Regions from separate parts of the Streptomyces sp. FXJ1.172 genome, predicted to be linked through region 1. Evidence: predicted binding sites of a transcription regulator. Region 1 holds the regulator's gene; the other holds the start of a gene.
The links. The regulator HrcA, encoded in region 1, represses chaperone genes, less so after heat shock. The targets are predictions, from matches to a motif close to TTNGCACTCNGNNNNNCNGAGTGCNAA.
Positions count from the first base shown of each region.

Region 1 (3,588 bases):
CCTCCGGCACGGGCGGGGACTTCTTCCACGGCGGGGTCAGATCGGCGGAGTACTGGCGCATTCGAGTGACGATAGGAGAAGTCGCGGACCAGCACCTACGACACGCCGAAACGCGCCGCCAGCCCGTCGCGTTGCCCGCGCACGAACGCCGCGTCCACCACCGCTCCGTGACCCGGCACGTACACAGCGTCCTCACCGCCCAGGGCCAACAGCCGGTCGAGCGCGGCGGGCCACCGCGACGGGAGCGCGTCCGGGCCCGCCTGCGGTTCGCCGGACTCCTCGACCAGGTCGCCGCAGAACACCACCTCGCGCTCGCCGGGGACCAGGACCGCCAGGTCGTGGGCGGTGTGGCCGGGGCCCACATTGGCCAGGAGCGCCTGCCGGGCGCCGCCCAGGTCCAGCGTCCACTCGCCCGAGACCTGGTGGCCGGGCGGTACGAGCGCGTCCGCCGCCTCGTCGGCCTCGGCCGCCGGCAGGCCGTTTCTGATCGCGTCCAGGCGCAGTTCCTCGCGCTCGTGGGCGAACACCGCGTCGACGCCGACCGCCGCGTACACCTGTGCCCCGGCGAAGGCCGGCACCCCGAAGACATGATCGAAATGGGGGTGTGTGAGCGCGAGATGGGTCACACGGCCCCCGGCCAGTTGCTGCGCCTGCGCCCGCAGCAACGCGCCTTCGGCGAGACTCGAGCCGGCGTCCACCATGAGCGCCGTACCCTCTCCGAGGACCAGTCCCACGGTGCAGTCCCAGCCAGGAAGCCGGCACCGCCCGATCCCGGCGGCCAGCCGCTCCCACCCAAGCTCTTCCCAAGTCAGCGTCATACCGCGACGCTAGCCCTACGAGCCGCAGCGACGGCACCGACCTTGCCCCGGGTGTACCCGACAGCCGTACACTGGGCCGGGAAAGGCTGGCACTCGCATGGGAAGAGTGCCAGGCGGCCGACCCGACGGACGAGCGGTACGAGGGGACGACGTGCTGGAGGTGCGCGCGAATGCTGAGTGAACGCAGGCTTCAGGTACTGCGCGCCATCGTCCAGGACTACGTCGGCACCGAGGAGCCGGTCGGCTCCAAGGCGCTGACCGAGCGGCACAGCCTCGGTGTCTCCCCGGCGACGATCCGCAACGACATGGCGGCCCTGGAGGACGAGGGGTTCATCGCCCAGCCGCACACCAGTGCCGGGCGGATCCCCACCGACAAGGGCTACCGGCTCTTCGTCGACAAGCTCGCGGGCGTCAAGCCGATGACCGCGCCCGAGCGCCGGGCCATCCAGAACTTCCTCGAGGGCGCCGTCGACCTCGATGACGTGGTGGCCCGTACCGTACGGCTGCTCGCGCAGCTCACACGGCAGGTCGCCGTCGTGCAGTACCCGTCCCTGACCCGGTCCACCGTGCGGCATGTGGAGCTGCTCTCGCTCGCCCCCGCGCGCGTGATGCTCGTGCTGATCACGGACACCGGCCGGGTCGAGCAGCGGATGGTCGACTGCCCGGCGCCGTTCGGCGAGGCCTCGCTGGCGGATCTGCGGGCCCGGCTCAACAGCCGGGTCGCGGGGCGCCGGTTCACGGACGTGCCGACGCTGGTAGAGGACCTCCCGGACGCCTTCGATCCGGAGGACCGCGGTACGGTCTCCGTGGTGCTCTCCACTCTTCTGGAGACACTCGTGGAAGAGAACGAGGAGCGGCTGATGATCGGCGGCACCGCCAATCTCACCCGCTTCGGGCATGACTTTCCCCTCACGATCCGGCCGGTGCTCGAGGCGCTGGAGGAGCAGGTCGTGCTCCTCAAGCTGCTCGGCGAGGCGAAGGATCCGGGCGTGACCGTGCGTATCGGTCACGAGAACGCCCACGAGGGACTCAACTCCACCTCCGTCGTGTCGGTCGGCTACGGTTCGGGCGGCGAGGCGGTTGCCAAGCTCGGCGTGGTCGGACCGACCCGCATGGACTACCCGGGAACGATGGGAGCGGTACGCGCAGTGGCACGGTACGTCGGACAGATCCTGGCGGAGTCGTAAGTGGCCACGGACTACTACGCCGTTCTCGGCGTGCGCCGCGACGCGTCGCAGGATGAGATCAAGAAGGCGTTCCGCCGGCTCGCGCGCGAGCTGCACCCGGACGTCAACCCCGACCCGAAGACCCAGGAGCGGTTCAAGGAGATCAACGCCGCTTACGAGGTGTTGTCGGACCCGCAGAAGAAGCAGGTCTACGACCTCGGCGGCGACCCGCTCTCGCAGGCGGGCGGCGCCGGTGCGGGCGGCTTCGGGGCAGGTGGCTTCGGCAACTTCTCCGACATCATGGACGCGTTCTTCGGTACGGCGTCGCAGCGCGGCCCGCGCTCGCGCACCCGGCGCGGCCAGGACGCGATGATCCGCATCGAGGTCGAGCTGGACGAGGCGGCCTTCGGGACCACCAAGGACATCCAGGTCGACACCGCGGTCGTCTGCAACACCTGCAACGGTGAGGGCGCGGCGCCCGGCACGACCGCCCAGACGTGTGACATGTGCCGCGGCCGCGGTGAGGTGTCCCAGGTCACCCGGTCCTTCCTCGGCCAGGTCATGACCTCCCGCCCCTGCCCCCAGTGCCAGGGTTTCGGGACCGTCGTGCCGACGCCGTGCCCGGAGTGCGCCGGCGACGGGCGGGTGCGGTCGCGGCGGACGCTGACCGTGAAGATCCCGGCCGGTGTCGACAACGGCACCCGGATCCAGCTCGCCGGTGAGGGCGAGGTCGGCCCGGGCGGCGGTCCCGCCGGTGACCTGTACGTCGAGATCCACGAGCTGCCGCACCAGACGTTCCAGCGGCGCGGCGACGACCTGCACTGCACGGTGACGATCCCGATGACGGCCGCCGCGCTGGGTACGAAGGTGCCGCTGGAGACGCTGGACGGCATGGAGGAGGTCGACATCCGGCCCGGCACCCAGTCCGGCCAGTCGATCCCGCTGCACAACCGGGGCGTCACGCATCTGCGCGGCGGCGGCCGGGGTGACCTGATCGTGCACGTCGAGGTGCAGACCCCGAGCAAGCTGGACCCCGAGCAGGAGCGGCTGCTGCGCGAACTGGCCAAGCTGCGCGGCGAGGAGCGGCCCCAGGGGCAGTTCCAGCCGGGTCAGCAAGGGTTGTTCTCGCGGCTGAAAGACGCCTTCAACGGTCGCTGACGCGCGGCGCTGCGGGGTGGCCGGGGGTCCGGGGGCCGACCCCCGGGCAGACACGGTCAGCCGGGTCAGCAGGGGTTGTTCTCGCGGCTGAAGGATGCGTTCAACGGCCGCTGAGCCGTCGTACGACAGGGGTCGTGCGGGGTGTTCCGGCACCCCGTGCGGCCCCGTATGCCAATGTCCTATGCCGTCGGAAGCCCCGATTCGGACTTGTTCGAAGGACGTGACAACATGCGGTCATGTCCTCCGCGCTGACCGATCTCTTCCCCCAGCCGATCGTGCAGGCCCCCATGGCGGGCGGTGTCTCCGTCCCGCAGCTCGTCGCCGCCGTCTCCGAGGCCGGTGGCCTCGGGTTCCTCGCCGCCGGTTACAAGACCGCCGACGGGATGTACCAGGAGATCAAGCAGCTGCGGGGGCTCACCAGCCGCCCCTTCGGCGTGAACGTGTTC
Region 1 covers NZ_CP119133.2:6,192,877-6,196,464, forward strand. The annotation lists gene A6P39_RS27750 (DUF3097 domain-containing protein) at 1-61, opposite strand, end outside; gene A6P39_RS27755 (MBL fold metallo-hydrolase) at 96-818, opposite strand; gene hrcA (heat-inducible transcriptional repressor HrcA) at 989-2,005, shown strand; gene dnaJ (molecular chaperone DnaJ) at 2,006-3,142, shown strand; gene A6P39_RS27770 (nitronate monooxygenase) at 3,379-3,588, shown strand, end outside.

Region 2 (3,588 bases), 2.0 Mb from region 1:
AGGCGATGGAGGCGGCGTTCTCCAGAGCGGAGCGGGTGACCTTCACCGGGTCGATGACGCCGGCCTTGACCAGGTCGCCGTACTCGGCGGTGGCGGCGTTGTAGCCGTTGCCCTTCTCCAGCTCCGCCACCTTGGAGACGATGACGTAGCCCTCGAGGCCGGCGTTCTCGGCGATCCAGCGCAGCGGCTCGACCGCGGCGCGGCGGACGACCGCGACACCCGTGGCCTCGTCGCCGGTCTTGCCGAGGTTGTCCTCCAGGACCTTCACGGCGTGGACGAGCGCGGAGCCACCACCGGAGACGATGCCCTCCTCGACCGCGGCGCGGGTCGCGGAGATGGCGTCCTCCAGACGGTGCTTCTTCTCCTTCAGCTCCACCTCGGTGGCGGCGCCGACCTTGATCACGCACACGCCGCCGGCCAGCTTCGCGAGGCGCTCCTGGAGCTTCTCGCGGTCCCAGTCGGAGTCGGTGTTCTCGATCTCGGCCTTGATCTGGGCGACGCGGCCGTGGACGTCCTCGGACTTGCCGGCACCGTCGACGATGGTGGTGTCGTCCTTGGTGACCGTCACGCGGCGGGCGGAGCCCAGCACCTCGAGGCCGACCTGGTCGAGCTTGAGGCCGACCTCCTCGGAGATGACCGTGGCGCCGGTGAGGATCGCCATGTCCTCCAGCATCGCCTTGCGGCGGTCGCCGAAGCCGGGGGCCTTGACCGCGACCGCGTTGAAGGTGCCGCGGATCTTGTTGACGACCAGGGTCGACAGGGCCTCGCCCTCGACGTCCTCGGCGATGATCAGCAGCGGCTTGGAGGCACCCGCCTGGATGACCTTCTCGAGCAGCGGCAGCAGGTCCTGGATGGAGGAGACCTTGCCCTGGTTGATGAGGATGTACGGGTCCTCGAGGACGGCCTCCATGCGCTCCTGGTCCGTCACGAAGTACGGCGACAGGTAGCCCTTGTCGAAGGCCATGCCCTCGGTGAAGTCCAGCTCCAGACCGAAGGTGTTGGACTCCTCGACGGTGATGACACCGTCCTTGCCGACCTTGTCCATCGCCTCGGCGATCAGCTCGCCGACCTGCTGGTCCTGGGCGGACAGCGCGGCGACGGCGGCGATGTCGGACTTCTCGTCGATCGGGCGGGCCGTGGCGAGCAGGTCCTCGGAGACGGCCTTGACGGCGGCGTCGATGCCCTTCTTCAGAGCGGCCGGGGAGGCGCCGGCGGCGACGTTCTTCAGGCCCTCGCGCACCAGCGCCTGGGCGAGCACGGTGGCGGTGGTGGTGCCGTCACCCGCGATGTCGTTGGTCTTGGTCGCCACCTCCTTCACCAGCTGGGCGCCGAGGTTCTCGTACGGGTCCTCGATCTCGACCTCGCGGGCGATCGTGACACCGTCGTTGGTGATGGTGGGGGCACCGAACTTCTTGTCGATGACGACGTTGCGGCCCTTGGGGCCGATCGTCACCTTCACCGTGTCGGCCAGCTTGTTGACGCCGCGCTCAAGGGCGCGACGGGCGTCCTCGTCGAACTTCAGAATCTTCGCCATGACAGCGGAAGCCCTCTCGGAAATCTATTGAGTGGTAAGACAACTGCGCCCCGGGCGCCCGGCTTCGTTATCGGTCGCGGGGGCCAGGGGCGCAGCTCAAGAGCAAAGGAATGCTCGAGGTGATTACTTCTCGATGACCGCGAGCACGTCGCGGGCCGAGAGGACGAGGTACTCCTCGCCGTTGTACTTCACCTCGGTGCCGCCGTACTTGCTGTAGAGGACGACATCGCCGACCTTGACGTCGAGCGGAAGGCGCTCGCCGTTCTCGAAGCGGCCCGGGCCCACGGCGAGGACGGCGCCCTCCTGGGGCTTCTCCTTCGCGGTGTCCGGAATGACCAGGCCAGAGGCGGTGGTCTGCTCGGCGTCGAGCGGCTGGACCACGATGCGGTCCTCGAGCGGCTTGATGGCAACCTTGGAGCTGGTGGTCGTCACGATCCGACCTCCCCCTTCGGAGATCTCACGGGGTTAACTGTCTGAGGTGGCGACCAGGTGGATCCGTCGTCGCGGGTGCCGGACCTGCCCGTCGCGTTTTTGGCACTCTCACGCGTCGAGTGCCAGAGCCGAGACTATGACCGGGATTAGCACTCGGTCAAGCGGAGTGCCAATCCGTGCGGCGCGTCCGCGGATTTCGGCCTGATCGGCCCCGTTCCCGGACCCCCCGGCAGGGGGAACCCCGGGCCCGGGACAGGGCGGCGCGGCCGGCGGGCCGGCGCGGCTACAGGTAATCCTCCAGCCGCCCCACCGTCAGCCCCCGCTGCTGCGCCCTGCGCAGGACCCCGATCGTGCGGTCCCGCAGGGGCCTGCCCGTCGTCTCGTCCGGGCCGACCAGGACGATGTCGCCGGGGCGCAGGCGGTGGTCGCCCCGGCTGTAGGCCAGGTCGGTCGGGGTCATGGCGGCCCGCCACAGGACGATCGCGGAGATGCCGCAGTCGGTGGCCGCGTGCAGGGTGGTGGTGTCGAACGCGCCGTAGGGCGGGCGGAAGAGGCGGGGGCGCAGGCCCAGGCGGGACTGGAGGCGGTCCTGCTGGCCGCAGATCTCGGCGCGCTGGCCGGCGTAGGGCAGCCCGGCGAGCATGCGGTGGTCGAGGGTGTGGTTCTGGATGCCGGCGCCCAGCCGGTGCAGGCGGGCGAAGTGGCCGTAGCCGGGGCCGGCGACGCTGTCGGTGAGGAACATGGTGACCGGCAGCCGCAGTTCGCGGACCATGTCGACGAAGCGGGGGTCCTTGTCGGCGCCGTCGTCGTAGGTGAGGAAGACGACCGGGTCACGGGTGGGGACGTGGTCCATGACGCGGGGCAGGGAGCGGCCCGCGCCGTTCGGGGAGAGGGCGAGCGGGCGGGCCTCCGGCCGGGGCGGACGGACGAGGGGCTCGGCCAGGCCCCAGCGGCGGTAGCCCTGGTCCGGGGCAGGGCCGCGCGGGCCGTGCGGAGCGTGCGGGCCGTGCGGGCGGACCTGCTCGGCGGCCTTGCGGCCGAGGCGTTCAATGGGGTCGACGGACTGGGCGCAGCCCGCGAGGAGGAGGGCCGAGGCGAGGAGCGCGGCCGTGGCCCGCCGCGGGCGCCGCCCAGGGCCGGCCTGGCGTACGCGCCCCGCCCGCGGGCTCCTCCCGGGCCTCACAGGTAGTCCTCCAGGCGGGCCACGGCGTAGCCCTCGCGCGTGACCTTGTTCAGGAAGCGGCGCATGTCGTCGACCATCGTGCCGTTCCAGTCGGAGCGGCCGCGGAAGTGGGTGAGGACGATGTCGCCCCGGCGCATCTTCTGGTCGTCCTCGCGGTACTCCCAGTGGTCGACGTACACCTCCTCGTTCCAGATCGGCGCGTACCTGATGCCGCAGGCCTTGGCGGCGCGCAGGCTGTCCTGGTTGTAGTTGCCGTACGGGAAGCGCATGACGGTGGGCGCCTTGCCGAACTGTTTCTTCATGATCTTCTGCATGCCGCAGATCTCGGCCTTCTGGTCCTCGTAGGACAGGCCCGGCATGTAGGGGTGGTGCAGGGTGTGGTTGTTGAGGGTGTGACCGTACGACTGCATCCTGCGGAAGTAGCCGTAGTCGTCCTTCA
Region 2 covers NZ_CP119133.2:4,149,384-4,152,971, forward strand. The annotation lists gene groL (chaperonin GroEL) at 1-1,534, opposite strand, end outside; gene groES (co-chaperone GroES) at 1,658-1,966, opposite strand; gene A6P39_RS18315 (polysaccharide deacetylase family protein) at 2,250-3,149, opposite strand; gene A6P39_RS18320 (polysaccharide deacetylase family protein) at 3,146-3,588, opposite strand, start outside.
Region 2: groES (co-chaperone GroES) is a predicted target of HrcA. The motif match lies at 2,113-2,139, and genes of this name have one in related genera.